DNA from 3 places in the Fretibacterium sp. OH1220_COT-178 genome. Region 3 is predicted to be linked to each of the others. Evidence: riboswitches for the same ligand, from Rfam matches in the RefSeq annotation. Region 3 holds a riboswitch; each other region holds the start of a gene.
The links. A riboswitch is a leader RNA that binds a small molecule or an ion and turns the genes downstream of it on or off. The one in region 3 is predicted to bind cobalamin.
Positions count from the first base shown of each region.

Region 1 (9,853 bases), on a different contig from region 3:
ATGGACGAGGTCGAACCGGATCTCCTCCAGGGCCGAGACGGACGCCTCGAAGTCCTCCTCCGTCTCACCGGGGAAGCCGACGATCAGGTCGCTGGTCAGCCCCAGCTCGGGGAGTGCCGCCCGCACCATCCTCACCTTGTCCATGTACTCCGCGCGCGTGTATCTGCGGTTCATGAGCTTCAGAATGCGGTCGCTTCCGGCCTGGATCGGCAGGTTCAGGGAGGGACAGACCGCCGGCTCCGTCGCCATGACCTCCACGATGTCCTCGGAGAAGTCCTGAGGCAGGGAGGTGACGAAGCGGACCAGGTCGATCCCGTCGACCCTCGCCACGTCGCGCAGCAGGCCGGAGAAGGTCGTTCCGTCCCTGAAGTCCTTGCCGTAGCTGTTGACGTTCTGGCCCAGCAGGGTGACCTCCCTCACGCCGCTCGTCACCAGCAGCCGGACCTCGCGCAGAATGTCCTCCGCGGGGCGCGACAGGAAGCGCCCGCGCACATAGGGCACGATGCAGTAGGTGCAGAAGTTGTCGCAGCCGTGCGCGATGGTCACGTAGGCGCGCCAGGGGTTCTCGCGCCGGGCGGTGAACTCGTCCAGGTCGAAGAACTCCCGCGGGTCGTCGTCCAGCAGGTCCACGCGCGCACCGTCCCGCATCACGCGCTCCAGCCCGTCGGGCAGCAGGCCGATGTGCCGCGGCCCGGAGACCAGGCGCACCCAGGGAAAGCGCGACAGGGCCCGCCTGCCCAGGCTCTGGGCGATGCAGCCGGTCAGGGCGACGACGGGCCGGCGCCCCTTTCCCCAGGGGTCCGCGTACCGGCCCAGCTCGCTCCAGACCTTCTGTTCGGCCTTGCCCCGCACGCTGCACCCCGTGACGACCACCAGATCGGCATCGGCCTCGTCCACATCCTCCCAGCCGCGGCGCACCAGGGCCGTGCGCACCCGGTCGCTGTCGTAGACGTTCATCTGACAGCCATAAACCTTCATGTGAAAACGATACACGGTCATCCTCCAAATCTCCTGGGTTCGGTCCCATACGAAAAACGACGCCCCCGAGGGAGCGTCGTCTGATCTTCTGGTGGACTGTGAGGGACTCGAACCCACGACCCGCTGATTAAGAGTCAGCTGCTCTACCAACTGAGCTAACAGTCCATTTTGCTTTGGCGCGCCCGGCAGGATTCGAACCCGCGACCTACGGATCCGAAGTCCGTCGCTCTATCCAACTGAGCTACGAGCGCGTATTTTCCTATGGGGTGAGCGAGGGGACTTGAACCCCCAACCCCCGGAACCACAATCCGGTGCTCTAACCAATTGAACTACGCTCACCATTTTTAAGTTGTATGGCGCGCCCGGCAGGATTCGAACCCGCGACCTACGGCTTAGAAGGCCGTTGCTCTATCCAGCTGAGCTACAAGCGCGTCTCGTTCGTAATGGAGCGGGAAACGGGATTCGAACCCGCGACCTACGGCTTGGAAGGCCATCGCTCTAGCCAACTGAGCTATTCCCGCGTCGACACACTGTTGGTCCGCGCTGGTCGGGGCGAAAGGATTTGAACCTTCGACCCCCTGCTCCCAAAGCAGGTGCGCTGACCAGACTGCGCCACGCCCCGAAAAATAATGGTGGAGCTGAGGAGATTCGAACTCCCGACCTCTTCCGTGCGAGGGAAGCGCGCTCCCAGCTGCGCTACAGCCCCGTTGCAAACAACAGAGAGTATTTTATACGCCCCTCCCGATCTTGTCAACCAAGATCTTGAGCGAGCCGTCGCAAATGCGTTCAACGCCTCAGAAGGCGGACGTGCCTGTATCCGTCCTCGGTCGTCACGACGGTCTCCACGTCGTAGACCTCGCGGACCGCCTCGCGGGTGAGGACCTCCGCGCTCTCGCCGAAGGCGTGCAGCCGCGCGTCCTTCAGCATCATCAGCTTGTCGGCGAACATCGCGGCCAGGTTCAGGTCGTGGATCGAGAGGATCACGGCTAAAGAGCGCTCCCGGGCCAGCTCCCGGATCAGCCCCAGGATGAAAAGCTGGTTCTTCATGTCCAGGCTGCTCGTGGGCTCGTCCAGGATCAGCAGCCCCGGTTCCTGCGCGAGCGCCCGCGCGATGGCCACCCTCTGGCGCTCGCCGCCGCTCATCGCGTCGAGGTGCCGGAACGCGAACGGCTCGAGCTTCATGCGTTCGATCACCCCGAACGCGATGTCCCTGTCCCTCCGGCTCAGCCTGCGGCCCGCGAAGGGAATGCGCCCCAACAGAACGGCGTCGACGACGGTGATGCGAAAGGCCGGCGCGGCGTACTGCGGCACGTACCCGATGCGCTCCGCCCGCTCGCGCGGGCTCATGGCGGCCACATCGACGCCGTCCAGCGTCACGCGCCCCTCCGACGGCACCAGAATCCGATTGAGGCACTTCAGCAGCGTCGTCTTTCCGGTCCCGTTCGGCCCCAGAAGCCCGAGGACCTCCCCGCGCCGAAGTTCGAAGCCGACCTCGGAGAACACCCTGCCCGCGGCCGGATAGACGAAGCCCAGCCCCTCCGCCCTCAGCATCGCCGCGCCCTCCTGCGCCCGCTCAGGATCAAATGGATGAAGAGCGGCACGCCCAGAAAGGAGACCACGATCCCGACCGGAACGCTCACCGGCGCGAGCACCGTCTTTCCGACGGCGTCCGCGGCCAGCAGCAGCAGCGCCCCGCACACGGCCGAGAAGGGGATCAGAAAGCGGTGGTCGCCCCCGAACAGCAGCCTGGCGATGTGCGGCGCCAGGAGCCCGACGAAGCCGATGACCCCCGTGAAGCTGATCACCGCGGCGGTCATCAGGACCGACGCGACCCCCACGAACATGCGAACCGCCTCGGGATCGATCCCCAGGCTCCGGACCAGCTCGTCGTCCCCCGAGGCGATCGCGTCGAGCTTCAGCGCCACGCGATGGACGGCGCAGCAGCAGACTGCGACGAACGGAAAGGCGGCCCCGACCTCGCCCCAGGTCGTCCCGTTGAACGTCCCGAACGTCCAGTGGACCACCGCCGCCAGGCGGTGCTCCTGGGCGAAGAACTCCACCGTGGACGTCAGCGCGCTGAAGAAGTAGTTGAGCGCGATCCCCGTCAGTACGATCGTCTCGGGCGCCATGCCCACCTTCTTCGAGATGCCGTAGACCAGGGCGACGCACAAAAGGGACGCGGCGAACGCGCACAGGACGATGCCGACCTTGCCGCCCACGAGGGTCCCCGAGCCGAAGACGATGCACATCGAGGCCCCGAACGCGGCCGCCGCCGATATACCGATGGTGAAGGGGCTCACGAGCGCGTTGCCCGTGACCGCCTGCATCCCCACGCCCGAGACCGCAAGGGCGGCGCCGGCGAGGACCGCCATGGCGATCCTCGGCAGGCGCATCAGGACGACGATCTTGTACGCCGCGGACTCCGCGCCGCCGGAGTCGAGACGCCCCCCGACCCAAGCGGAGAGCGCCCGCAGCACCTGGGCAAAGCTCGTGTCGGCAACGCCCAGGGTCGTGAAATAGAGCCCCATCATCAGCACGGCGCCTACGCCCGCCGCCAGCATCCCGGCCTTGCGGCGGCTGCGGCGCTCGTAGGCGGCCCGGATGTCCGGCGTCTCGCTAGTCCTCGAACCCATAAGCGGGATAGGCGTGCCCTTCGATGTAGTCCAGCTTCTGGTACTTCACGAGCCAGTCGCGGAACACCTGCTCGGGATGCAGGTCCGGCAGCAGGTCGGGATAGAGGAACTTCGCCACGTACATCGTCCCCACCAGCTTGGAGGCCCCGCCGTGGACGTAGTGCGACAGCAGCAGGATGCGGCCGTTCTTCACCGCGTCGATCTCGTCCCAGCCGGGCCGGCCCGTCAGCTCCTTCCTGATGGCCTCGTGCTCCTCCCGGGTGGGCGGGTAGTAGGACGAGTACACGTTCGGCGCGGAGACCTTGACGATGGCCTCGGGGTTCTTCGCGACCACCGCCTCGGGGTCCACCTCGACGTTCTTCGACGTCTTGAAGACGTTGTCCGCGCCGGAGAACTCGATCATATTGAAAAAGTAGTTGCCCGGGATCGTCGTGTTCCCGATCCTCCGATACTCGAAATAGAGCGTCTTCTTCTTCACGCCCTCGAGCCTCGTCCGGATGTAGTCGAGCTTGCTCGTGAAGTAGTCCGCGAGCTCCCGCGCCTCCGCGTCCCGTCCGAAGATGCGGCCAAGCAGCGCGCAGTTCCGGGCGAACTGGTCGGTGTAGTACGCGTCGACCACCAGGACCTTGATCCCGAAGTTCCCGAGCTGGCGCTCGGCCTCCTCGTAGGCGCCGTTGCCCGTCAGGATCAGCACCTCGGGCGCGAGCTCGACGATCTTCTCGTAGTTCAGCTCCCTCTGGCTCTTTCCGATCACCTGATTCTCCGAGAAGCGGTTCCTCCAGGACTCCTTGTCCTGATAGATGTTGTAGTCCACGCCGACCACGCGGTCGAGCGCGCCGATCGCGTTGATGATCTCCGTGTTGTACGCGTTGGCCACGACCGCCCGGGTCACGGGGTCCGGTATCTCCACCTCGCGCCCGATGCTGTCCTTCACCGTCTGGGTCGCCGCCTGGGCGACGCAGGTCCACACCAGGACCGCCAGCCAGGAGACGACCAGCCTCACTCCGATCTTTCCCTTCATGTTCCCTACCTCCATCATCGTCCGTTCTCGGGACGCCGGCTATTCCCGAACTCATCCGGATTCGTCGCCATCCCGGCATAAAAAAAACTTCCCATCCCTCGAGGATGAGAAGTCCATGAACAGTGTGCCGGCGCCCACCGGCGCACGGAACGCGGGAATCCCCCCACCCAAGGACCGCAAATCGTCGCCGAACGAGTATCCTGACTCCGCGGATCGTCCCTCCGGACGCCTTCTCGCTCCGGTGGGAGCAATGGCCCGTCCTTCGGTCCCCGCTTACAGTAGGGGTAAGCCTGCGTCGGATTTGCACCGACTTCCTGCGCTCGGCTCGCCTATTCGATTGTGCCCTGGATTGTATAGCAGGGCCATGGGCGTGTCAAATACCCGCCCGCCTCAGTCCCCCGCATTCTGCATCGCGGCCATGGCCGCTCCGATCAGGCCCGCCTTGTAGCCCAGAGTGCAGCTCACCAAACGGGTCGAACGCTCGCCGCAGCCACCGTAGACCTCGGCAAAGACCTTACGGCGCAGGGGCCCCAGCAGGCGTTCGCCCTGCTTGCCCACACCCCCGCCCAGGCTGACGACCTCGGGCTGGAGCCCGTTGACGATGTTCGCCACGCCGCAGGCCAGGCAATCCACGTACTCGTCCACCACGCGCGCGGCCGCCGCATCTCCCCGCTCCGCGGCGACGAAGGACGTATGGCCTCCGACCCGCCCCTCCTCCCCGGCCAGGGCGTTCATGAGGCTCTTCGGATGCGCGGCCATGGCCTCGCGCGTCAGGGCGATCAGCCCCGTCGCCGAGGCGTAGGCCTCGAGACAGCCGAGGCGCCCGCAGGTGCAGGGCCGGCCGCCCCGGACGATCACCATGTGCCCGAATTCGCTTGCGGCGGAGTTCCAGCCCGTCCAGATGCGTCCGTCGACGACGAACCCCGACCCCACGCCCGTGCCCAGGGTCAGAATCATGGCGCTCGACGCCCCCTTGGCGCTGCCCGCGCAGACCTCGCCCAAGGCCGCCGCGTTGGCGTCGTTCTCCACGCGGACGGGCAGGGAGAGCGCTTCGGAGAGCAGCTTTCCCAAAGGAAAGTTACGCCAGCCCAGATTGTTGTTGTAAGCCACCACTCCCGATTCGGGAACCACCGTGCCGGGACACCCGACCCCCGCCGCCCGGATCTCCGCGCGCGCAACGCCGGACGCGGCAACGGCCCGGCCGACAGCCTCCACGATGTCCCCGAAGACCACCTCCTGAGGCCGGTCGGCCCCCGTCGGCAGGTCCGCCTCCCCGACGATGGCCCCCGACCCATCGACCACACCCGCCTTGATGTTGGTCCCGCCAATGTCCACCCCAAGGTAAAAAGCCACGGCCGCACCCTCCCCTGCCCGCCGTCCTCACGACGGCGACATTCTAAGAAAACGCCGGGATTCAATCCAAAAAGCTTGTCCGTGTGGCGAATAAACTTGCCGGTCCCTCCGCTATCGCAATGGCGGAGGCACGGGCCGAAGCCCCCATGTCGATATCCAGGAAAGCGCCGGAAGTTTTTCATGTGGATTTTTCACATCATTTTACAGGTTTTTCGTTTCAATCGGCGTTTTCCTGAAATTATGGCACCGCACGGCACCCCGGGCAAGGGGAGCCCGCCTACAGCCGGCCCTCCCGTATCCACTCCGCCAGGGACAGCGCATGGTATGTGACCAGGACGTCCGCTCCGGCCCGCACCAGGCAGACCGCGGCCTCGGACACGGCGCGCTCCTCGTCCACCCAGCCCCGCTCGGCCGCCGCCTTGATCATGGAGTACTCGCCGCTGACGGAGTACGCGCCCACGGGGACGCAGCTCCGCTCCTTGACCGCCCGGAGCACGTCCAGATACGGAAGCCCCGGCTTGACCATGATCATGTCCGCGCCCTCGTCCACGTCCAGCTGGGCCTCCCTCAGCGCCTCCCGGACGTTTCGGGGATCCATCTGGTAGCTCCTCCTGTCCCCGAACGCCGGTGCCGAGCCCGCGGCCTCGCGGAACGGGCCGTAGAACGCCGAGGCGTACTTCACCGCGTAGGAGAGGATCAGCGTGTCCTCGAACCCCGCCCCGTCGAGGGCGGAGCGGATCGCACCGACCCGGCCGTCCATCATGTCGGACGGCGCCACCACGTCGGCCCCGGCCTGCGCCTGCGACACGGCCGTCCGGGCCAGAAGCTCGAGCGTCGGATCGTTGTCGACGGTCTCCCCCTTCAGCACCCCGCAGTGCCCGTGCGACGTGTACTCGCAAAGGCAGACGTCGCCGATAAAAATGATGTCGGGAAAATGCCGTCTTCCCACCGCCAGAGCTTGTTGGATCACGCCCTGTTCCGCCCAGGCCTGGCTTCCGATTTCGTCCTTGTGCTCCGGAACGCCGAAGAGCAGCACGGCCCCGACCCCTGCCTCGGCCACGCGTTCCAGAATGCGCGGAAACGTGTCCGGGCTGTAGCGCATCTGCCCCGGCATCGCGGGGATCTCCTCGGCGATGTTCCTCCCCTCCCGGACGAACACGGGATACACGAGCATGGACGGCGAGAGCCTCGTCTCCTTCACCATATCGCGGATGGCGGCCGTGCGCCGCAGCCTCCTGGGCCTCAAGATCATCTCACAAATCCTCCCCCTCGTTCCTCGTCTTGACTGTCGTCCTGATTGTCGCCTCAATCAGAGCCTCGAGCGTGGCGGCTGCTGCCGTCGTCACATTGGAAAACCCCGCCTCCGCGGCCGCACGGGCCGTCATCTCCCCGATGCAGACGGCCCTGAAGCCGCCGCGATCCCAGCCGTCCGGCAGGCAGTCGGCAAGCCCCCTCACGGTGGACGCGCTGGTGAAGACCGCCGCGTCGAAATCCAGGGACGGAAGCCCCGCCGCCGCACACCGCGTGCGGTAGACGGAATGCTCCCGAAAGGGCACGCCGCGCGCCTTCAGACCCTCCGAGAGGCCCGGCGCCCCCGTCTCCGCCCGCAGCAGCAGCACGTCCCCCCCGCGCGCCCGGTCGGCCAGCCCATCGGCCAGATGCGCTCCGTCGCAGACCTCCGGAACGTAGTCGACGCGCAGCCCGCGCGCCCTGAGCGCGTCGCGCGTCGCCGGCCCGACGGCCGCCACGCGCGCGTCCCCGATCTCCCGCACGTCGCGCCCCTCCTCCGCGAGCAGAGCGAAGAAGGACTCCACCCCCGCCGCGCTGGTGAACACGATCCAACCCGCCCCCCCGATCCGGGGCAGGGGCCCCGGCAGGGTCTCCGTGCAAATGCAGGGGAACTCCAGGACCTCCGCGCCCGCGTCCCGCAGCATCCGGGCCAGCCGGCCGGAGCGCTCCCTGGGGCGCGTGACGAGCACCCGGACGCCCGAGAGAGGGAGACGGTCCCGCCAGCCGAGCCGATCGGCCAGGGTCACCGTCTCCCCCACGACGAGCACGGCGGGCGGGCGGATCCCCGAGGCTCGAATGCGCTCGGGCAGGGACTCGAGGGTCCCGGCCAGCAGACGCTGGCGCGCCGTGGTCCCGCGCTCGACCGCCGCGGCGGGCGTGGCGCCGGGCATCCCGGCCTTAACGAGCCGGGAGCAGATCTCCCCGGCGGCGCCCACCCCCATGAGGAAGACCAGCGTGCCCTTCAGACGGGCCATCGCCTCGAAGTCCAGGGGCGGGAGCTCCCCGGCCCGCGTGTGGGCCGTGATGACGTGGACCGACGACGAGAGCCCCCGGTGCGTCACCGGGATCCCGGCACAGGCCGGGACGGCGAGCGCCGAGGTCACGCCCGGCACCACCTCGAACGGGATGTCGTGTTCGAGCAGCGCCTCGATCTCCTCCCCGCCGCGGCCGAACAGAAACGAGTCCCCGCCCTTGAGGCGGACGACCCGCCTGCCCGCCAGGGCCCGATCCACCAGGATCGCCTCGATCTCCTCCTGCGGCACCGGATGGCACCCGCCCCGCTTTCCCACGTCCACCCGCTCGGCCCGCTCGGGAAAGAGCGAGAAGAGCCCCGAACCCACAAGGCGGTCGAAGACCACCACCTCCGCGCGCTCCAGGACCTCCCGTCCCCGAAGGGTCAGCAGCCCCGCATCGCCCGGACCGGCCCCGACGAGCCAGACCTTGCCCGTACGTCCCCGCTGATCCATCACGCTATCCTCCCTCTCGCAGACGGTCCGCAAGGGCCCTGCCCAGCCCCTCGGCATCGGAGCGGGGCCCCGAAAGCGTCCCCCTCCGGCGGGACCCGGCCGCCTCGTTCGCGTAAAAACCCGTCAGGTTCAGAGCCTCCCCCTCCACGACCGCGTAGGCCGCCACGGGCAGGGCACACCCCCCGCCGAGCGCGGCGGCAAAGCTCCGCTCGGCCCTGGCGCAATCCTCCGCGTCCCGGTCCCGAACGGCATCCAGATAGTCGTAATCCTCACCGGCACGCCCCTGACAGGCCAGGATTCCCTGCCCCGCAGCAGGGATCATCTCCTCAGTCGAGAAAACACGGTCGATACGGCCATCCAGCCCCAGACGGCGCAGCCCGGCGGCCGCCAGCACCAACATCGAAAACCGTTTTTCCTCCCGATCGTCCAGCTTGCGCAGGCGGGTCTGGATGTTGCCCCGGACGGGCTCGACGGCTCGGCCCGGAAAGAGCTCCGCCAGCTGGAGCCGGCGCCGCGCCGAGGAACAGCCGATCGCCCCGCCTCCGTCCGGCACGGCGCGCCCTTCCGGGTCGCGCGGCAGCAGCAGCGCGTCGCGGGGATCGCCCCGGCACGAGAGGGCCACCAAGGGCAGCCGCTCGTCCTGCCTCATCGGCAGGTCCTTAAGGCTGTGGACCGCAAAATCGATCTCCCCCCGAAGCAGAGCCTCCTCCAGCTCCTGGGTGAACAGCCCCTTGATGCCGAAGGGGTCGGAGGCCTCGGAAAAGGGCTTCATGTTGACGTCGCCCGTGGTCTGAATCGTCACCAGCTCGATCTCCAGATCGGGATGCCGCGCCCGGACCGCCTCCATCACCAGCCGGGTCTGGGCCACGGCCAGGGGGCTCTTTCGGCTCCCGACCCGCACCCGCCTCATCGTCCGCCCTCCCCGGTCCCGCCGGGCGCCATGCGCTCCAAAGCGGCCTTCTCCTCGGCAACCCACGCCCCCCAGACCGACCGCAGCCGGTCCGACAGACGCCGCGTCAGAGCGCACGACAGCCCCGCACTGGACACCGAGGCCGCCACCGGCCCCTCGGCGACCAGCGAGGGGAAGAAGAACGTGCTCTCCCCCGGCGCAT
Region 1 covers NZ_RQYL01000007.1:68,336-78,188, forward strand. Annotated here, with positions in the region: gene miaB (tRNA (N6-isopentenyl adenosine(37)-C2)-methylthiotransferase MiaB) at 1-999, opposite strand, end outside; tRNA gene EII26_RS04675 (tRNA-Lys) at 1,068-1,143, opposite strand; tRNA gene EII26_RS04680 (tRNA-Arg) at 1,153-1,229, opposite strand; tRNA gene EII26_RS04685 (tRNA-His) at 1,241-1,317, opposite strand; tRNA gene EII26_RS04690 (tRNA-Arg) at 1,333-1,409, opposite strand; tRNA gene EII26_RS04695 (tRNA-Gly) at 1,423-1,499, opposite strand; tRNA gene EII26_RS04700 (tRNA-Pro) at 1,523-1,600, opposite strand; tRNA gene EII26_RS04705 (tRNA-Ala) at 1,609-1,684, opposite strand; gene EII26_RS04710 (ABC transporter ATP-binding protein) at 1,765-2,529, opposite strand; gene EII26_RS04715 (FecCD family ABC transporter permease) at 2,523-3,611, opposite strand; gene EII26_RS04720 (ABC transporter substrate-binding protein) at 3,595-4,632, opposite strand; cobalamin riboswitch at 4,806-4,984, opposite strand; gene EII26_RS04725 (ROK family protein) at 5,023-5,985, opposite strand; gene hemB (porphobilinogen synthase) at 6,263-7,237, opposite strand; gene cobA (uroporphyrinogen-III C-methyltransferase) at 7,239-8,741, opposite strand; gene hemC (hydroxymethylbilane synthase) at 8,746-9,651, opposite strand; gene cobK (precorrin-6A reductase) at 9,648-9,853, opposite strand, start outside.
Region 1: another riboswitch for cobalamin. It lies ahead of EII26_RS04720 (ABC transporter substrate-binding protein); the one in region 3 lies ahead of EII26_RS04150 (DUF4198 domain-containing protein).

Region 2 (9,853 bases), on a different contig from region 3:
CTCCTCCACCAGCTGGGGCAGCAGCGTCTTGTGTCCTGCGGCGAGGGAACTCATCCCGACGATGTGCACGTCGTTGTCCACCGCGTCCTGCGCCGCCTCGGCGGGCGTCTGGAAGAGCGGCCCGATGTCGACGTCGTAGCCCATATCCGCGAACGCCGTGGAGATGACCTTGGCGCCGCGGTCGTGGCCGTCCTGACCCATCTTGGCGACCATAATGCGGGGCCTGCGGCCCTCCTTCTCCGCAAACGCGTCCGTCATCGCGCGCACCTCGGCGATGATCTCCTCGTCCGCAAACTCGCTGCTGTAGATTCCGGATATGGACCGGATGATGGCCTTGTGGCGGCCGCAGACCTTCTCCACCGCGTCCGAGATCTCCCCCAGCGAAGCGCGGGCGCGCGCGGCGTCCACCGCCAGCTCCAGCAGGTTGCCCTCCCCCGTCTCCGTGGCCTTCGTGATGGCATCCAGGCAGGCCTGGACCTTCTCGGGATCGCGGATGGCGCGCAGCTTCTCGAGCCGCGCGATCTGGGCCTGACGGACGGCCGTGTTGTCGACCTCCAGGATCTCCAACGGGTCCTCCTTCTCCAGACGGTAGCTGTTGACCCCGACGATCTCCTCCTTGCCGGAGTCGATGTGGGCCTGACGGCGCGCGGCCGCCTCCTCGATGCGCATCTTGGGCAACCCCGTGTCGATGGCCGCCGCCATGCCGCCCAGCGCCTCGACCTCCTGGATGTGGGCCCAGCTGCGGCGGATCAGCTGGTCCGTCAGGGCCTCCACGTACCAGGAGCCGCCCCACGGGTCGATGACCTTGCAGACCTTCGTCTCGTCCTGGATGTAGAGCTGCGTGTTGCGCGCGATGCGCGCGGAGAAGTCCGTCGGCAGGGCAATGGCCTCGTCCAGCGCGTTGGTGTGCAGGGACTGCGTGTGCCCCAGCGCGGCCGCCAGCGCCTCGATGCAGGTGCGCTCCACGTTGTTGAACGGGTCCTGCTCGGTGAGGCTCCAGCCGGACGTCTGGCAATGGGTGCGCAGCGCCATGGACTTGGGGTTCTTGGGCCCGAACGTCTTGACGATCTTGGCCCAGAGCATCCGCGCCGCGCGCATCTTGGCGACCTCCATGAAGTAATTCTTGCCGATCCCCCAGAAGAACGACAGGCGCGGGGCGAACGCGTCGATGGAGAGGCCGGCCTTGGTCCCGGTGCGCAGGTACTCCAGCCCGTCCGCCAGCGTGTAGCCCAACTCGATGTCCGCCGTGGCCCCCGCCTCCTGGATGTGGTAGCCGGAGATGCTGATGCTGTTGAACTTGGGCATGTACTTCGAGGTGTAGGAGAAGATGTCCCCGATGATGCGCATCGAGGCCTTCGGAGGATAGATGTAGGTGTTGCGGACCATGAACTCCTTGAGGATGTCGTTCTGGATGGTCCCGGTCAGGACGGACTTGTCCACGCCCTGCTCCTCCGCGGCCAGGATGTAGAAGGCCAGGACGGGAAGAACGGCGCCGTTCATGGTCATGGAGACGGACATCTGATCCAGTGGGATGCCCGAGAACAGGATCTCCATGTCCAGGATGGAGTCGACCGCTACGCCGGCCTTGCCCACGTCCCCGACGACGCGCGGATGGTCGGAGTCGTAGCCGCGGTGCGTCGCCAGGTCGAAAGCGATGGAGAGCCCCTTCTGTCCTGCGGCGAGGTTTCGCCGATAGAAGGCGTTGCTCTCCTCGGCCGTGGAGAAGCCGGCGTACTGGCGCACCGTCCAGGGGCGCGTGACGTACATGGTCGGATAGGGCCCGCGGAGGAACGGCGGGAGCCCCGGCATGTCGTAGGCGAGGTGGGGCAGTCCGCAATTGTCCGCCTCCGTGTAAAGGGGCGCGACGTCGATCTGCTCCATCGTATGGAAGAACATCTCGTCCGGCGTCCTGCCGGTCTCCTCCCGGAAACGGCGCTCCCAGGCCTTGGCGTCCAGGGCCGCCCCCGCCTCGGTACTCTGGAGGGCGATCTGGGTGAAATCGGGATTCGCGTGCTTGCTCGGGCTCATCTAAAACATCCCCTTCGCTCTCTGAAATCCGGTCAGCGTCTCCAGACAGTTGGAACGGACGCTGATAAAGTCGTCCACGCCCGCTTCGAGATAGGCGTCCTTGCACTCGGCGGCCGGCGCTCCGGCCAGATAGACGCCCATCCCCGGCCGCTTCTCCTTGATGGCCCGGGCCAGGGGCGGAACCAGCTCCGGATAGGTGGCGTCCGTGGAACAGATCACGGCGATGTCCGCCCCGCTGGCCGCCGCGGCGGCAGCGCACTCCTCCGTCGTGGCGAAGCCGTCGTTCCGGAGGATCTCGAAGGCGGCCACCTCCATGAAGCTGGATATGAAATCGGCGCGCGCCTTGTGCTGTGGGATCGGCCCCATGTTCGCCAGGAAGACCTTGAAGTTGTCCCCCTTCTCGGCCACAAAGGCCTCCGTGCGGCGGCGCATGGCCTCGTACTGCTCCGTCCAGCGATGCGGCGGAACGGGCTCGACGGAGAGCCCGTCGGAACCGGCGCCATTCAGGGCAGAACGCAGCTCGCCGAGGGTGGCCCCGGCGGCCGCGGCGGCGGACGCCGCCGCTCCGGTCCGCGCCGACGCCAAGACCTCAAGGGTCCGCTTCACCGCCCCCTCGTCGCGGGACGCACGATGGCGTCGGACCGCTTCGGTCCGCACGGCACGCAGAGCCGCCCAGTCCGGCTCCGCGAACTCGGGCAGGGACTCCGCGGGGTTGGGGTACATGTTGGTGCCCACGGCGCGGTCGGAGCGCTGGGCAAGCCGCTTGAAACGCTGCTGCAGCATGGCCTGGACGTCGTGCTGGATGGCGCCCTCGCAAACGCCCTTCAGGAAGCCGCCCTCCGCCTCCACCTTCTGCAGCGCCTCCCAGACCTTCCGGGCCAGCTCGTCCGTCAGCCTCTCCACGTACCAGGAACCGCCCGCGGGGTCCGTCGGCTGGAGCAGGTTGAACTCCTTGCGGAGCATCACCTGAGCGTTGCGCGCGACGCGGCGGGAGAACTCCGACCCCGGCCGCAGCGCCTCGTCGAAACAGCCGACGGTCAGGCCGTCGACGCCGCCCACAACGCCGGAGAAGGCCTCCGTCGTGTTGCGCAGCATGTTCACGTAGGGATCGTACACGGTCTTGGTGAAGAGGGAGGTGCGGCCGAAGATCTCCGCCCGCTGTGCCTCCCCGTCGCCGCCGAAGCTCGAGGCGATCCGGGCCCAGACGCAGCGCGCGGCCCGGATCTTGGCGACCTCCATGAAGAAATTGGAGCCCAAGGAGAACTCGAATCGAAGCCGGCGGGAGAACTCCGCGACGTCGATGCCCCGCTCCTGAAGCGCCCGCAGGGTCTCGATGGCCGCGGTCATGGCGTAGGCGACCTCCTGAACCGCGCTGGCCCCCCCGTTGTGGAGGACGGAGCCCCGAATCAGGATCGTTCGCAGCGGGGTTTTCCGCTCACGGGCCCAGACGATCGTCTGCGTCATCTCGTCGAAAAGCGCGGCGAGGGAGGCCGGAAGGGCGCCCCGCTCCAGGAGCGCGGCGAGGGGATCCGCCCCCACGCACCCCGTGAGCTCGCCAAAGGGAATCTTCCTTTTCGCGGCAAGGGCGTCGAGCAGGGCGAGGAAAGGCAGTGCGGACACCCCCGCATGGATATAGAGGGGATGGCGGCCCGGCAGATCTTCGAGCAGTGCCTCCAGGTCCTCGAGGGAGGATACGGAGACCCCGGCGGCGACGGCCCCCTCCGCATCGGCATCAAGCCCCTCCAAGGTACGGCGGTCCAGGACGAGGGCGACGGTCGAGGCTCCGCGGTCGAGCTCGTGTACGATGGCCTTGTGGGCCTCCTCGGGCAGAGTCTCGTCGCAGAACTGAGCGACCTCCCAGGGACGCCGAAGGTTGCCGGACGCAGAGGCTCCGCGCAGGGGATAGGCCCCCGGAAAAGCCCGGGGTGCCTCGAGGTCCCGGGTATCCGCGTTCGTGTAGAGAGGGTTGAGCGTAATCCCCTCGTAGGTGGAGGTGAACATGCTCTTCTCGAAGGGCGCCCCCTTCAGGGCCGCAACGGCCGCCTCCTTCCAAGCCTCGTAGCTCGACGGGGCGAACTCGCCAAAATCGACCTCGGGCAGGGGCATCGGGGCTGACGCAGACTCGGCACAATGGTGCCCGTCCTCCGATTGCCTTACCTTTTCGTTGCTCATACAGACATTCCTCCCGTTCGTGATGCTGGAGCGCTAACACACATTTCCGGGAAGGCCTTACTCCCTCCCGGAAACGCGCTCGCGGCGCAACCGAAGCCCCTCGTGCCCGAGCACGAAAAGAACCCGCTCCCCCGGCCGGTCTCCTGGCTCTCGTTCCTCCTAATGCCGCATCTTCCCATCGCCGGGCGACAGTGACGTCCTGCGGGGTCGTCCCGAGTTACAGTGGCGGGGCCGCTCCGGTCTTGCACCGGATTCCCTGGCTGCCGGGGTCCTCTCTGGTTTCTTCCATTATATCAAAGAGGCGCCGCAGGGCGCCGCAAACGTGCTTCGTCATCGAGAGAGGGACGGCAGCACGCTATAATGGACGAAAGTCCGTGAAGAATCACTCTCCGGGCTTCCGCAGTGGAGACCGCATCCTTGACGGGCGGCATGGCACCCCCCAATACGTCGTTCCTCTGCCCTTATCGCCCGAGCTCTGACAACGAAGGAGGATTCGTGATGAAGCCGCAATTTCTGGTTCCGACCGTAACCGCGTTCGACCCGAAGGGCAGGGTGGACGAGGAGGCCAACCTGAGGATCTACGACCGCCTGATCGCGGGCGGGGTCGACGGCATCGTGCTGCTGGGCAGCATCGGGGAGTTCTACGCCATCCCCATGGACGAACAGAAGCGGATGGTCGGCAGCGCGGCCCGGCACATTGGGACCCGCTGCAAGCTGATCGTCGGGACGAGCGCCATGCGCGTGGAGGACTGCATCGAACTGAGCAATTACGCCCACTCTCAGGGCGTGGAGGCCGTGATGACCATCACGCCCTACTACTTCGACCTGAGCGACGCAAGCGTGGAGCTCTTCTACGACAGGCTCGCCGCCTCCACCCCGGCTCGGGTCTACCTCTACAACTTTCCGGCCCGGACGGGGTACGACCTCAAGCCCTCCGTGGCTCTGACCCTGGCCCGAAAACACAGCAATATCGTGGGCTACAAGGACTCCATCGCCTTCATGGGGCACACGCGCGAGCTGGCGAACACGCTGCTGCCGGAGTTTCCCGAATTCGAGATCTACAGCGGGTTCGACGAAAACCTGGCGCACAACATCCTGTCCGGCGGCGCCGGGTGCATCGGCGGCCTCGGCAACGTCGACCCCGCGCTGTGCGCCGCGTGGCTGCGGGCAATCCTTGGAGGGGACTGCGGGGAGATCGCCCGGTGCCAGAGGCGCATCAATCGCCTGATGCGGATCTACGACGTCTGCACGCCCTTCATCCCTGCGATCAAGCAGGCCATGGTCCTGAACGGGTTCGAAATGACGGCGCACTCGGCCTTCCCGCTGCTTCCGCCGGACGAGCGTCAGGTGGAGGCCATAAGGGCAATTTTGACCGAGGGGCAAGAGCCCATGTAAGCCGATAGACAGCTGAAGCAAGCTTCGCTCGGTTGCATCTTTTCTATGCAGTGGATATGCAGTATCCCCCGGTGCGTTCAAAAAATACTTTTTCGCCTCGCCTGTTGCCGCTTGACAAGGACTTTTTAATCAAAATGACAAAATGGAGAAGCGATTGGATTTTTATCCAATCGCTTCTCTAAAAAACAAACCTATTTGACAGGCGAGAATTTTTATACATTCAGCTTTCTTTTCTCTCCGTTTTCAACTAAAATCGCCTGCGAATTATTGAGTGCACATATATTCAAATTGGGATACTCATCAAGAATCTGTTGAGAGCATTTTTCGAATGGAGGACACAGGTAATGAGGAACTACATAGAAATCAATCAAATTTAACCCTGAATAGTCCTTTTGCGAAAAATCTTCAGGCACTTCGTCCATTGGCTTTATGTACGAAAGCTCCTTCGCACAAACTATTGCTCCTCCCGACTCTCCCACGTATAGTTTCCCATCATCTAGGTGCTTCTTTATTAATTCATCGACTCCTGTTTTTTTCAATTGGTCAATCAGGAAAAATGTATTGCCACCAGTAAAATAAATAACATCTGCACTTTCAAAGGCTTTATGAATTGCATCTATTGGTGCCGTTGAAATCTCAACCTCTGCGATATTCGCATTCATCTTTTGCCATTGCTTTCGTGCCGAATCCACATACCCCTTATAACTCTCATTTATTGAAGCGGTTGGTACAAAAACAACATTCTTTCCAGCCACCTCCCCTTTTAAGAAAGATCCTACTTCTGCAAAGTGAGAACACAAAAATAATCTCATAGATTCCTCCCAGATATCAAAGAAATATTCTCTTTAATATATATTGCCATGTCATTGATCTTCCATTCTATCAATCGCCAAGCCCTTACAACGACAATCCTGTGCCATACCTATTCCGGCTTTTTCCCCAAATCCTTGACTTTTCCGCCGTTTGCCTTAATCATTCGTCGCCATCCCATTTGCGCTCCGAATTTATATAAAAAGCGCGGAAATGCAACGGATACATAATTATTCTCTTGCACTTCCCCCTTCATGACAACATCCGAAAGGTCTGCCAATGCCTTATCAATCGGCGCTTTTGGCCCATGTCCGGGGTTCAGCTTTGGCATCATTGCCAATCCTCCGCCGCCGCCAACGCCAATGCCGCCGCTCCATATAAAACTGGCTTTTAAACTCCAATTCTGCAGAAGTTTTAGCGCTAACTCGGCTTGTATTCCCTCATAAAAACCACAATTCGCAATGCCATAAATATGTATCTGTGGATTGTTTATACATGCTTCTTCCAACTGAATCAAACAAGCCAGCAGATGTCCCGGAATCCCATCCAAATAAAGAGGATACGCAAACACCCATGCATCTGTTTTTGCCAATTCTTCAATTGCTTCTTTGGAGATTTCAGATGAATGAACTCCAAAGTTTACGATCTCTGTCTTTTCCGCCAGATATTCTTTTAAGTCTCCTAAGAGCGCGCTACTGGTACTGTTGGTTACTTTCGGACTCCCATCGATTAACGCAATTTTCATAAAACAACGTTCTCCAATTCTTCCGCCGTTTCGTAGAAGTAAACATCTTTTACCAAACCATCGTAATTATCTGCGTTTGCCTTCAACAGTCTTCTGGCTGTTTCTTTCTCTACATCGGTAATATTTTCGCCGTAGAGGTGCGACGACATGGTAATGATATTTTTATATCTCCGTTTATGGCGCATCTTTCCTTTTCGTATAACAAAATCCGGATGGATGTAGGAAAGGGCCCGATCCTGTACCATTTTTACAAAAGGACTGACACTGCCGTAACAACAGCGACTCACCAAAATCAATTCCAAACAATTCCCCATGTCCCTTCCTGTTTCTTCGTAACCGTCATGCAGTACACATTTACCCGGCGTTTTTACCCAGCATCCAAAACAACCAATACAATGACGAATATCGCCCTTGGGCTGAATGATCTTATATTCTCCTTCTATCGGGACACTAAAATTTTCAAGATCTGTTACGATAAGCTTCATTTTCATTTGCTCCCATAAACTGTAGGATAATTTAGGGGTGATTACAAGCCAAGTAAGCTTGTAGGAGGGGAAAGCCCGAGAAGGAGCCGCCCGAAATGAACATTTGCCGCCCGGCGACCCCCAAGACCAACGGCAAGACGGAACGAGTCAATTGCGTCCCAGAGGCATCTCGGCTTTCGTACCCCAAATGGGGCCTTTTTCAATTTACCTGTTGCGTTTGGATTGACAATCTACCAGAGAAGGAGAAGAAAATCATGAGCCGTTTTACGATTGCCGCCATACAGATCGACACGCAGGACGACAAGAGAGAAAATCTCGGCAAGGCCGGCAAACTCATCGACGAGGCGGCGAAGCATGGAGCCCGGATGATCGCCCTACCCGAGAACATCGACTTCATCGGAAAAAAGGAGGGAGCCCTCTCGAACGCGGAGAGCATCCCCGGTCCGACCACGGAATTTTTTTCGGAGAAAGCCAGGGAACACAAAATTTGGCTCCATTGCGGCAGCATCGGAGAGCGAATTCCGGGGGAACAAAAATTGTACAATACGTCCCTCCTGATGAATCCGTCCGGGGAGATCGTGGGGCGGTACGAAAAAATTCACCTTTACGACGTCGCGATCCAAAATGGCCCCTCTACCAGGGAATCGGACACGAGAAAGCCCGGAAAGGACATCGCGGTCTGCGACACGGAATTTTGTAAAGTGGGCCTATCCATCTGTTACGACATGCGCTTTCCGGAACTCTATCGGATCATGGCGCTCCGGGGCGCCCTGGTTATGTTCGTCCCCGCCAACTACACGCTGTTTACCGGAAAGGACCACTGGGAGCCCATCCTCCGAACCCGAGCCATCGAAAATCAATGCTACGTCGTAGCCCCCGCACAGATTGGGAAAAAACCGGCGTTCCAGGCCTATGGCCGCTCCATGGTCATCAACCCCTGGGGCACGGTGATCGCGACGGCCGAGGACCGCGAATGCGTCGTCTACGCCACGATCGATACGGACTACGTCGAAGCCATACGCACCCAGCTCCCCAGCCTCCCCAACCGTCGGCCCGAGGCCTACAGATGGTGAACGGACGACAGGTCGCCTCCCCCGGCCCCGGGAAGCGACTGCGCTCCGCCTGAAGGCGGGGAAATGGGGGAAATCGCTTCGTCTCGACTTTCTTTGCCGATGCCCCAGCGGGACCGAAAGCGCGTTAAAACGCCTCAAACCTTTGAGACGACGAGGCGATGAAGGAGCTCATGGAGGATTGCGCGAGGCGGAATGGGGGCGACTTTGTCCCACCACGGCCGGTGCCCTCAAGGCGTCAGCCCTCGGAAGGGTCCTGTCCGGCCACTGAGGACAAAAAGCTCAGGATCTCCGCCTCGGCCTTCACAACCTCCGGGCTGAAATATGAACGCCGGGCCAATGGCGGGGCAAGGACCTCCCGGAGAACCCGCGTCGGCTCTCCGCCGAGCAGCAAGAGCCGGTCGGCGATCAGGAGCGCATCCCTGGGGTTGTGCGTGACGACGATCAAGGCGAAACGACGGCATCGCCACAGGGCATTCAGGTCCTCGAAAAGCCTCAGCTTCAGGGCGACGTCCAAGGCGGAAAAAGCCTCGTCCAGGAGCAGCAGGTCGGGGTCCGTCAGAAGCGCCCGCGCCAGGTTGAGGCGCTGCCGCATCCCACCGCTCATCTCGTGGGGCCGGAGGCGCTCCGCCCCGGACAACCCCAGACGCGTCAGGATGTCCGCAGGCTCCCGGTCGGAGACCAGGCTCAGATTCCGCCTCGCGTCCAGCCAAGGAATCAGACGGGGCTCCTGAAAGACGTACCCCAGCCGTGAGGCGCTCATCAGGACATCGCCCTCGGAAGGGGGGACAAGTCCCGTAAGGGCGCGGAGAAAGGTGGTCTTCCCACATCCGGAGGGGCCGATGAGCCCGATGCGTTCGGCCCTGCCCAACGTCAGATTCCACCCTCGCAGCACCCATCGCCCCCGAAAGGCGACGCCCAAATTCCTTACGTGGAGTACAGACGCCATCGTCGTCCCAAGGCCTCGGCCGATCGGCGCAGCAGGAATTCGCAGCCCAGGCCGAGGAGGACCGCCAGCAGCGACAGCGCGTAGGCGGCCTCGACATCCGCGGTCTGCCTGGCCCAGGCGATGCGCACGCCCACGCCGCTGCTCCCGCACAGATACTCGGTTACCAGGACGGTTTTCCACGCTCCCCCCGCGATCGTTT
Region 2 covers NZ_RQYL01000032.1:15,951-25,803, reverse strand. Annotated here, with positions in the region: gene scpA (methylmalonyl-CoA mutase) at 1-2,028, opposite strand, end outside; gene EII26_RS11545 (methylmalonyl-CoA mutase family protein) at 2,029-4,200, opposite strand; cobalamin riboswitch at 4,317-4,525, opposite strand; gene EII26_RS11540 (dihydrodipicolinate synthase family protein) at 4,699-5,595, shown strand; gene EII26_RS11535 (Type 1 glutamine amidotransferase-like domain-containing protein) at 5,808-6,407, opposite strand; gene EII26_RS11530 (NAD(P)H-dependent oxidoreductase) at 6,518-7,150, opposite strand; gene EII26_RS11525 (flavodoxin family protein) at 7,147-7,635, opposite strand; gene EII26_RS11520 (carbon-nitrogen hydrolase family protein) at 7,890-8,708, shown strand; gene EII26_RS11515 (ATP-binding cassette domain-containing protein) at 8,944-9,600, opposite strand; gene EII26_RS11510 (ABC transporter permease) at 9,633-9,853, opposite strand, start outside.
Region 2: another riboswitch for cobalamin. It lies ahead of EII26_RS11545 (methylmalonyl-CoA mutase family protein); the one in region 3 lies ahead of EII26_RS04150 (DUF4198 domain-containing protein).

Region 3 (9,853 bases):
GGCGCGCGGATCGAACACGTCGAGCCGCGTGGCCGTCGCTTCGGCGTTAAATCCGTCTGCGTCGAACCTCATTCTCCGCCTAACGTTCCACGCCCATCAGGAGCTCAGGGGCCGAGCGCTTCATGTAGGCGACCATGAACGCCGTGATGGCCCCCTCGATCAGGGCCAAGGGAAGATGGGCGACGAACACCGTCTTGGCGATACCCATAAAGTTCTCGTTCGTCATTCCAAGAAAGGTCCCCACTCCCAGGGCACAGAGCAGGACGGCCAGGGCACCGGCTATGAACGCGAGGACAAAAGCGGTCCTGGCGCTGCTCCTTCGGATCGGAACGGCGAAGAGAAGGTAGACCGCGAGCGCAGGAAGGGCAATGTCCACCGTATTCGCCCCCAGCACCAGAATCCCTCCGAAGTGGAACAGAAAGGCCTGAAGTACAAGGGCGGTCATCACCGCGGGAAAGGCGGACCATCCCAATATCAGTCCCATTGGCGCGATGAGGGAGAGATGGGTCGAGCTGGGACCGATCCGAACGTTGATCAGAGAGGCCAGGAAGAATACCGACGAGAAAAAAGCCACGCGCACAATCTTATCGGAATCGAGCTTCTTCAGACCGATCCCGGTGCCGATCCCCGCAATCGCCCAGCCGGCGGCCAGCGCCTGAGTCGAGAGGATGCCCTCGCTGATATGCATGGGCTCAGACCGCCTTCCTGCGGCGCGCCAGGAGGACGAGCGATGCGATGTTGAAGAGCAGGCTGACGCCCAGCCCTGCCCGGAGATAGAGGTCCAGCCCCTCGGGGGCCGCCTTCTTCTCCCGGACGGCCGAACCCGCTCCAGCCGCGGCGGAAGCCCCGGCCTTCATGAGCTCCTCGGTCACGTCGATCTGCGCCTCGGCCCTGTGCCCCTCGTCATCGGTCACGACGACCCGCCACGCCCCGGGCTTGTTGGGGGTAAACGCGAAGCGCCCATCCTCGTCGGTGCGCCCGGACTGGTAGGCGACCTTCTCGTCGGACGGGGAAAAGACCTTGGCCTCCAGGTAGCTCATCAGCTCCCCCGTCGAGTAAAAGAACTCCAGCGAGATCGGCCTCAGCTCGGACTCCTTGTAGCCCACTCCGTGCGCTTCGGCCCCTTTCGACGCGAGAAGGCTCAGGCCGACGATCACCGTCAGCCCGAGCAGCAGCATCCCTTCGAAATTCCTGCGCATCCTACTTCACTTCAAAAATCAGGAAAGACTTGATCGTGACGGAATCGTACTCGCCCTCCTTGCCGGGCAGATCCGTCTTCATGGCACGCACGCCCCACAGGCCCGGGGCCGTGATCTTGATGTGAGCCACCCCCTGAAGAGCCTGGGAGGCGTAGGCGTAGGTCTCCTCGTACTCGGGGGCGAAACCGTCGTACGAAGCCAACACGGGGCCGGAGTACGGTTTTCCGTTGATCAGGATCTTCACGTCGAAGTACTCCCCGACCTTGGCGTCCGCGGGATTGGTCATCGGGATGAGCTCGAGGGCCTGCCCCGTCTCCACGGCGAAGTTCTTGTCGTCCTTCGAGGCGTTGACGATGGCCTTGACGTACTTGTCGTTCTTGGTGGCCTTCATGACCTTGAGCCCCTTCGCCTCGAGGTCCTTGCGGGTCCCGGACTTCCCACCCTCGTTCGTGTTGCACCAGACGCCGCCGTCCTTGTTGGCCAGGATCACCATGGCCCCCTCGTCCGCGACGGGCACCGCGAAGTCGATGCAGAGGTTCTTCTCGTTGGGCTTCAGCTCGGCCTCCTGGAGCTTGCCGTCCTTGAAGAGACCCGCCTTGATGCGCTCGACGCTCTCGACCTCCTCGGGGACGATGAACTTATGCCCCGAATGGATCTCGACCATCAGGGTCTCGCCCTTCTCGGCCGTCATCCTCTGCGGCTTCATCACCAGCTCGTGAGCGAAGGCCGCCGCCGAAACGCCCACAATCAGAAGCGCCAACAGCACAATACGTCCTCGTTTCATCAATTCTCATCCTCCTCAAACGTCTCGTCCAGATCGGACGCCATGCGTCCCCCTCGGGGGGACGCCCCCACACGCAAAGCCCCTCGCCACGAAAAACGGGACGAGGGGCAAGTTAACCGCCGGAAGCTCCGTCTCCATCGCTCGTGGTTGGGATGCTCTCACCCATACGTCAGGCATTCCGGCTTCAGAGGACCTCGTACGTCCGCGTCGCATCCGGCTTCCCGGACCTTCTCGGCCGTACCCGTCCCCCTTCACGGCGGCGGGACCGCGCGGGCTTCACACCCGACTTCCCCCAACGAACGGGTTTTTGCCATATTGTTTCGAAGGAATTTTGTGCCTTCGCGTTGTCTCAATGATAGCACACTTTCCCGAGAAGCCCCGATTGGATTCCCAAACTTTTCGCAAAAAACGGATTCAGCCGGAGCACTTTGCCCCCAGGCGCCGCACGGCTCCAGGCCACGCCGGTCCATCGGCCTTGAATACCGTGATTCCGCTCAACCATCCTTCCGGGGCATTCTCCCCTGGGATTCCTTGACGAAGACCTGCCGCCGCGCGATGGAATTGAGGTAGGCGTCCTCCCTCAGGGTCAGCCCCCGTTCGAGGCAGAGCCGGGGATAGACGTTGTTCCAGTTGTCCCGGTTCCGCTCGCCCCAGCGGCAAAGCGGGTACCAGACGATTCCCCAGAGGCCGAACCGCGGCCGGCTCCAGTCCACCAGCAAAAAAGTTCCCCCCGGCCTCAGCACCCGCGCCGTCTCGGACAAGGCACCGCGCCGTACCGCAGGGGGCGTCTCGTGCAGCGCCATCGAGGTCATCACCAGGTCGAAGTGCCCGTCGGGGAAGGGAAGCTCGTCCATGGACGCCTTCAAAAACTCCACCGGGCAGGCGAAGCCGCCGGCTCCGGAACGCGCGCACGCCAGCTGATCGTCCGAGATGTCGATGCCGAAGATCGAGGCATCGGCAGGCGCGTCCTTCGCCAGCGCGTAGCTCAGCCCCCCGGGGCCGCACCCCAGATCGAGCGCACGCTCCCCCGGCCCCAGCCTCAGGCCCCCGATCCCCTTGAGATAGAATCGCTCCTTGATCCCGAAGAGTCCGGCCAGCAACCGATAGTTCTCCCCACCGAAGATTCCCTTGAAGGCCCTGCCCCTGCCACGGAAATCCCGTCCTTCGTTCTTTCCGCCGTTTCCCGTCATGTGCAACTCCTTCCCTTCCTCAATGTATAGAGGCTATACAAAAAATAAAAAGACGCCCCTTCCGTCCGGAACGACCCCGAACCCCTCACGTCAGGCTTTGGCGGTCTCCTCCAAAACGGCGTCCAGCCCTCCCAGAAACTCGCGGAGAAACTCCCTTCCTCCCTCGGGGGCCCCCAGCAGAAGCCCCTCGACGAGCCGGTCGAAGTCGGCGTGGAGCGCCTCGTGGAAGAGGTAGGCCCTCTCCCCCCCGGCCGTCAGCCTCAGGACGCGGCGGACACGGTTCTCCTCGTCCCGCTCCTTGACGAGCATTCCCTTTTCCTCCAGCTTCATGACGATCTGGGATACGGCGCCCCGGGTCACCCCCAGCCTCTCCGCCAGAGCGGTCATGTGCAGGTCCGGATTCTCCTTCACGCACTTGATCATGTGGATCTCCGCCGCAAAGAGCGGCGTATCGGTACCGTAGCGGTGCACCTTCTCCTGCACATCCGCCAGCTTCAGCATGACGTTCAACAGCCGATAACTGATCTTGTCCCTGTCCGTTTCGTTGATGATCTTCATGCCACCATTGTATAGCGCCTGTACAATATTGACAAGAAGCCCAGGCGGACGACGGAAGGGGCCCGGATCCTTCCGGGGCGTGTTATCATGAAGCGGAAAATTTTTTGGAGGGGATGAAGGGGCATGCGACACGAGATCGACTTTTACTGGAACGAATCGGTGGCCTTTCACGGGCATGCCTGTCCGGGCCTGGCCCTGGGCTGCCGGGTAGCCTTCGACGCCGCCAGGATGCTGGGCGTGGACGAGCGGTGCGGGGACGAGGAGGGCGTCTGCATCGCGGAGACGGACGCCTGCGGAATCGACGCGATTCAGTCCGTTTGGGGCTGTACGATGGGCAAGGGCAACCTGCTGCTGAAGCCGAGGGGGAAACAGGCCTTCACGTTCTACCGGAGGGGAGAGCCCGAGGGGATCCGCATCTATTGGAACGCCCCCCGCTCCGACGAGCGCACTCGGGAGGAGAGGATCGAACACTACCTGAAGGGGCCGGCGGAAGAGCTCTACCGAACCGCCCGAGTCGCCGTTCCCGCACCCGCGGCGGCACGCATCAGCCCATCCCTGTCCTGCTCCGCCTGCGGCGAGCGGACGGCCGAGCCGATGGTGCGCCTTCTGGAGGGCCACCCCTACTGTCTGGACTGCTTCGAGGATCCCTCCCGGATCCTGCGTTAGCCCCGGCCGACACGAAATCCCCCCGAAGGACGCCGGGACAAGAATAGCGTCGAAGGGATAAGGGGCACTTCCCGCCCCTTCCCTCCGCTACGGTGTGGCCGTCCTCTGCCCGGACGTTCGAGCCTCATAGGCCGCGTGGACCGCGCCCCCGATCGCACGCGCGACCGTTGGCACCAAAACAGTGCCCTGCGATAACGGAGGGACCTCCGGGATCGACTGCTCCGGGGGGACCTCCAAAATTTTTGTGCGGTTTCGATTGACTCTCCCCCTCTTATTGATTATAGTCCACTCACGACTTCGATCTCAAAACGACGTCCGAGGCTTCGAGCCGGTCCTCCCCTCCTGGGAGAATCGGGCCGTTGTTGCCGGCCGTTCGTCTCGGTCACTTTTTTATCACGGAGCGGAGGGAAAGCAATTGAAGGTGGAAGTCCGGGCATCCCGATGCAAACAATGCGAGCTGTGCATTCATTCCTGTCCCCGAAAAGCGATCCGGCAGGCCACCCGCCTCAATGAACAGGGGTATCGTCCCGTCGAGATCGACGATGCGCTCTGCATCGGCTGCGGCATCTGTTACATGACCTGCCCCGACGGCGTCTATCACGTTCTCGGGAGCGTCGGGAGCGAAGGAGGATCCAGGCCGTGAAGATGATGAAGGGCAACATCGCAATCGCCGAGGCCGCAGTCCGGGCGGGGGTTCGCCTCTACGCGGGCTACCCCATCACCCCCTCTTCGGAGATCATGGAATACCTGTCCTGGCGCCTGCCGGAGGTGGGCGGGGCCTTCATACAGGCGGAGAGCGAATTGGCGGGGATCAACATGGTCATAGGCGGCGCAAGCTGCGGCGTGCGTGCGCTCACGGCCTCCTCCGGCCCCGGCATCAGCCTGAAGCAGGAGGGGATCTCCACGCTGTCGGACGAGGAACTTTCCGCCGTGGTCATCAACGTGGTGCGCTACGGCAACGGGCTCGGCACCCTTTACTCCTCGCAATGCGATTACAACCGGGAGACCCGGGGCGGCGGCAACGGGGACTACCGATGCATCGTCCTCTGCCCGTCCACCATCCCCGAGGCGGTGGAACATGTCTTCCTGGCCTACGAGCTCGCCGAAAAATATCGGGTGGTCTCCGAGATCATGACCGAGGGAGCGCTGGGGCAGATGATGGAACCCGTGGAGCTGCCGGATTTCCTCGAGCCCAAACGGACCCCCTGGGGCTTCGACGGAAAGTACACCTACAAGAAAATAGGCATTTTCGACAGAAACTCCCGCAAGGAAGCCGTGGAGCTGAACAAAAAATACGACGCCATCATGCGGGATGAGCAGCGATGGCAGGACGAATCCCTGGAGGATGCGGATTACGTCCTCGTGGCCTATGGCCTGCCGGGCAGAAGCACGTGGGGGGCCGTGCGTCAGCTCAGGGCGGAGGGACACAAAGTGGGCTTCATCCGCCCCATCACCGCGTGGCCATTCCCGGAAAACGCCTTCAAAAAGATCAATCCCGGGGTGAAGGGGCTGATCTCGGTGGAGGCCAACGCCACCGGCCAGCTGGTGGACGACGTCGCTCTCTACGCCAAGAAGGTTCTGGAGAACAACGTTCCCGTCTATGCGATGACCTACGTCTACGACGTCCCGGCCATGAAGTCCATCAAGGCGGATTTTCACAAGGTCGCCTCGGGCACGGCGACGCGGCGTTACTGATGTGCAGCGACAAGGGGGATTGAACGAGGATGCCTGTCGAGAGAAAGGTACCCGCCATCGTGGACAAGCCGATGAATTTTTGTCCCGGATGCGGCCATGGAATCGCCATTCGCCTGATTGCCGAGTGTCTGGAGGAACTGGGCCAGGACAACAACGTCATCTTCGCCATAGGAGTGGGCTGTTCCTCCAACCTGGGAGGCGGCCTGACCGCCGACCGTCTCCACTGCTCGCACGGCAGGGCCGGAGCCGTCGCAACGGGGATGAAACGGGTGAACCCGCATAACGTCGTCATCACCTACCAGGGCGACGGCGACGCTTACAGCATCGGCCTCGCGGAGAGCATCAACGCGGCCTACCGCAACGAAAAGATCACCGTCGTCACGGTCAACAACACCAATTTCGGCATGACGGGAGGCCAAATGAGCTGGACGACGCTCGAGGGGCAGAGGACTTCCACCTCCACACTCGGCAGAGACTGCGGCCGGACCGGCTACCCCATTCGTTTTCCGGAGATGCTCGCCAACGAGTTCAACATCGCCTACGCCGCACGGGGCAGCGTCAGCAGCCCCGCCAACATCGGCAGGCTGAAGGGATACATCAGGAAGGCCCTTCAGGCTCAGATCGCCGGGGAGGGGTATTCCATCGTGGAGGTGCTCTCCCCTTGTCCCATCAACTGGGGACTGGCGCCCTACGCCGCCATGAAGCACATCGACGACGTCGTCATGAAGGTCTATCCTCTGGGAGAATTCCCCATCAAGGCCAGGGCCCGGGACGACCGGCCTCCTCTCGGGCCCGTTCCCGCCTGAGGACAAGGGAGGTTTTTCGGCATGAAGGAAATCGTCTTCGCGGGATACGGCGGACAAGGGGTTTTGACCGCCGGATTGATCCTCTCGGACATCGCGGTAACGAACGGCGAGAACGCGACGTGGATGCCCTCCTACGGATCGGCGATGCGGGGCGGCACCGCCAACTGCACCGTCAAGTACGGCAAGGAATACATCTACAACCCCTCTCAGGAGGAACCCGACCTCCTGCTGGCGATGAACGATCCGTCCCTGCAGAAGTTCCTGGGCATCGTGGCTCCGGGAGGCGTCGTCCTGATCTCCGAGCTCGTGACCCCCTGCCCGTCCCCGAGGGAGGACGTCCGCATCGTTCAGGTTCCCTGCATGAGGCTGGCGGACGAGATCGGCCACACGAAGGGCGCGAACATCGTGATGGTCGGGGCCATCATCAGGCTCATGGGGGATTTCACCAGGGAACAGGGGCTTTCCGGAATGAACAAGATGTTCGAGGCCAAGGGTAAGGACAAATACTCCGCCCTGAACGCTCGGGCGTTCGAGGCCGGATACGCGGCGATCTGATCCCCATGAGAGTTCTGGTCGTCAACCCCGGCGGAAGTTCGACGAAGATAGCGGTCTTCGACGAGGAAAAGAGAATATACGGCACCACCATCGACCACGACGGGGCGGAGCTCCGGCAGTTCCGCTCCGTTTTCGGCCAGCTCGGCTACCGTCGGGGCCTGATCGAAAATGCGCTGCGGTCGGCGGACATCGCCCTGGAGTCCCTCGATGCCGTGGCAGGAAGGGGCGGCCTGCTGAGGGAGCTGCCGGGCGGAGTCTACGCGGTGAACGACCAGATGGTCGAGGACGTCAGGAACGCCATCAGGGGTGAACACGCGTCGAACCTCGGATGCGTTCTAGCCCGGGACATCGCCGGAGCCGTCGGGATCCCCGCCTTCGTCGTGGATCCCGTCTCGGTGGACGAGTTCGAGGACATATCGAGGATCACCGGCATCGAGGACCTGCAATATTGCAGCTGGATGCACGCGCTCAACCAAAAGGCGGTCGCCCGCAGGGTGGCCGGGCGTCTGGGCGGCAGGTACGAGGACTTCAACTTCATCGTCGCGCACCTGGGCTCCGGAGTCTCCATAGCGCCGCACCTGCGGGGACGGATGGTGGACGGCAGCGGAGGAAGGACCAACGGCCCCTTCGCCACGGATCGCAGTGGAGGGCTTCCCGCCTACGGGCTGATCGAGCTCTGCTACTCGGGCCGGTACTCCCGGCAGGAGATGGTGGACAAGGTCAGTAGCTTCGGCGGCATGTACGACTACCTGGGGACCAAGGACCTCCGCGAGATCGAGGCCCGCATAGACCGGGGGGACGAGAAGGCGCGGCTGGTCCTGGAGGCCTTCGTCTATCAGGTCTCCAAGGAGATCGCCGGCTATGGCGCGACCCTGGCCGGCAAGGTCGACCGAATCGTCCTGACCGGGGGCATGGCCCATTCGGGCCGCGTGGTCGATGGCATCGTCGCCCGGGTCGGCTACCTCGCCCCCCTGGAGATCGTGCCCGGCGAGATGGAGATGGAGGCCCTCGCCGACGGGGCGCTGCGCGTCCTGAAGGGCCTGGAGACGGCCAAGGACTACGGCCCGGGAGGAGAGGAACGATGAACGGAACGGAACGGCCCTTCAAAGATTTCGGCTCGATCGTGGAAAGGGCAAGGGCAATGCCCCCCCTCTCCGTCTGCGTGGCCGCGGCGGAGGATCGGGAGGTGCTCGAGGCCTTGAACAAGGCCACCGCCCTGGGTATCGTCGAACCCGTTCTGGTCGGCGACGCCCCAAAAATCCGTTCCATCGCCGAGGATATCGGCCTGTCCGGCTGCAAAATCGTGGACAGCCCCAGTCCGGAGGCCTCCGCGGCCGAGGCCGTCGAACGGGTGCGGCGGGGTGAGGCGAGGCTGCTCATGAAGGGAATGGTCAACACCAGCGTCTTCATGCGGGCAATATTGAATCGCGAGAGGGGACTGCGAACCGGAAACCTGATCAGCCTCCTGGCGGTGTACGAGCTTCCTGGGCACCCGAAGCTGATCTTCGGGACGGACAGCGGCATCAACACGGCCCCGAACCTGGAACAGAAGAGGAACATCCTCTCAAACGCCCTCCACGCCCTCCGCAGCATGGGGCTGGAACGGCCCAAAGTGGCAATTCTGGCCGCCAACGAGGCGGTGGACCCCAAGATCCCCGCCACCGCCGACGCAAAAGCGCTGTCGGATCTGGCAAGGGAGGGGGCCTTTCCTCCCTGTATCGTCGAGGGCCCCCTGGCGCTCGACGTGATCTTCGACAGGAAGGCCGCCGAGCACAAAAACATAGACAGCCGCGTCTCCGGCGACGTGGATCTGCTGCTCTTCCCCAACATCGAGACGGGAAACGCACTGGGAAAATCCTGGCTTCACTTCAACAGGGCCAAATGGGCCGGCATCGTCCTGGGGGCGGCGGCCCCCGTCATCCTCGGCTCCCGATCCGACACGGCCGAGATCAAGCTCAACTCGATCGCCATGGGGAGCCTCGCCGCAAGAGCGATCTAGGCGGCGCTTCCCCGCCGGCGCAACAGGGCCAATGGCCCGGCGACCTCAACGCTCCCCTTCGGAACAAGGGGAGGCCGCCCCGCCACCCGCCTCCAGCCGTCGGAGCCGCAGGACCAACAGGACGGCGCCCCCGAGCGCAAGCGCCCCCAGCAGGGTCAGCATCAGAAAGGTGCTTCCATAGCCCCCTCCGGCCCTTTCCTGAAGGGCGCTCGCGATCACGGGGCCCAGCAGGGCCGCCGGGATCAGCGCGCAGTTGACGAGGCTGAGATTGGCCGCATAATGTTCCGTCCCCCAGAAGGCGGCGGCGGCAGGAGCGGAGATCGACGGCCCTCCCCCATAGCTCAGCCCCACCAGGGACAGCCCCAGGAACATCGGCGCCGCCATCCGGATCTCGAGCGCCA
Region 3 covers NZ_RQYL01000006.1:48,367-58,219, reverse strand. Annotated here, with positions in the region: gene EII26_RS04165 (energy-coupling factor transporter transmembrane component T family protein) at 1-72, opposite strand, end outside; gene cbiM (cobalt transporter CbiM) at 80-688, opposite strand; gene EII26_RS04155 (hypothetical protein) at 693-1,178, opposite strand; gene EII26_RS04150 (DUF4198 domain-containing protein) at 1,201-1,983, opposite strand; cobalamin riboswitch at 2,135-2,298, opposite strand; gene EII26_RS04145 (class I SAM-dependent methyltransferase) at 2,478-3,173, opposite strand; gene EII26_RS04140 (MarR family winged helix-turn-helix transcriptional regulator) at 3,264-3,731, opposite strand; gene EII26_RS04135 (FmdE family protein) at 3,855-4,397, shown strand; gene EII26_RS04130 (4Fe-4S binding protein) at 4,819-5,040, shown strand; gene EII26_RS04125 (3-methyl-2-oxobutanoate dehydrogenase subunit beta) at 5,043-6,092, shown strand; gene EII26_RS04120 (thiamine pyrophosphate-dependent enzyme) at 6,122-6,898, shown strand; gene EII26_RS04115 (2-oxoacid:acceptor oxidoreductase family protein) at 6,920-7,453, shown strand; gene buk (butyrate kinase) at 7,459-8,538, shown strand; gene EII26_RS04105 (bifunctional enoyl-CoA hydratase/phosphate acetyltransferase) at 8,535-9,452, shown strand; gene EII26_RS04100 (MFS transporter) at 9,498-9,853, opposite strand, start outside.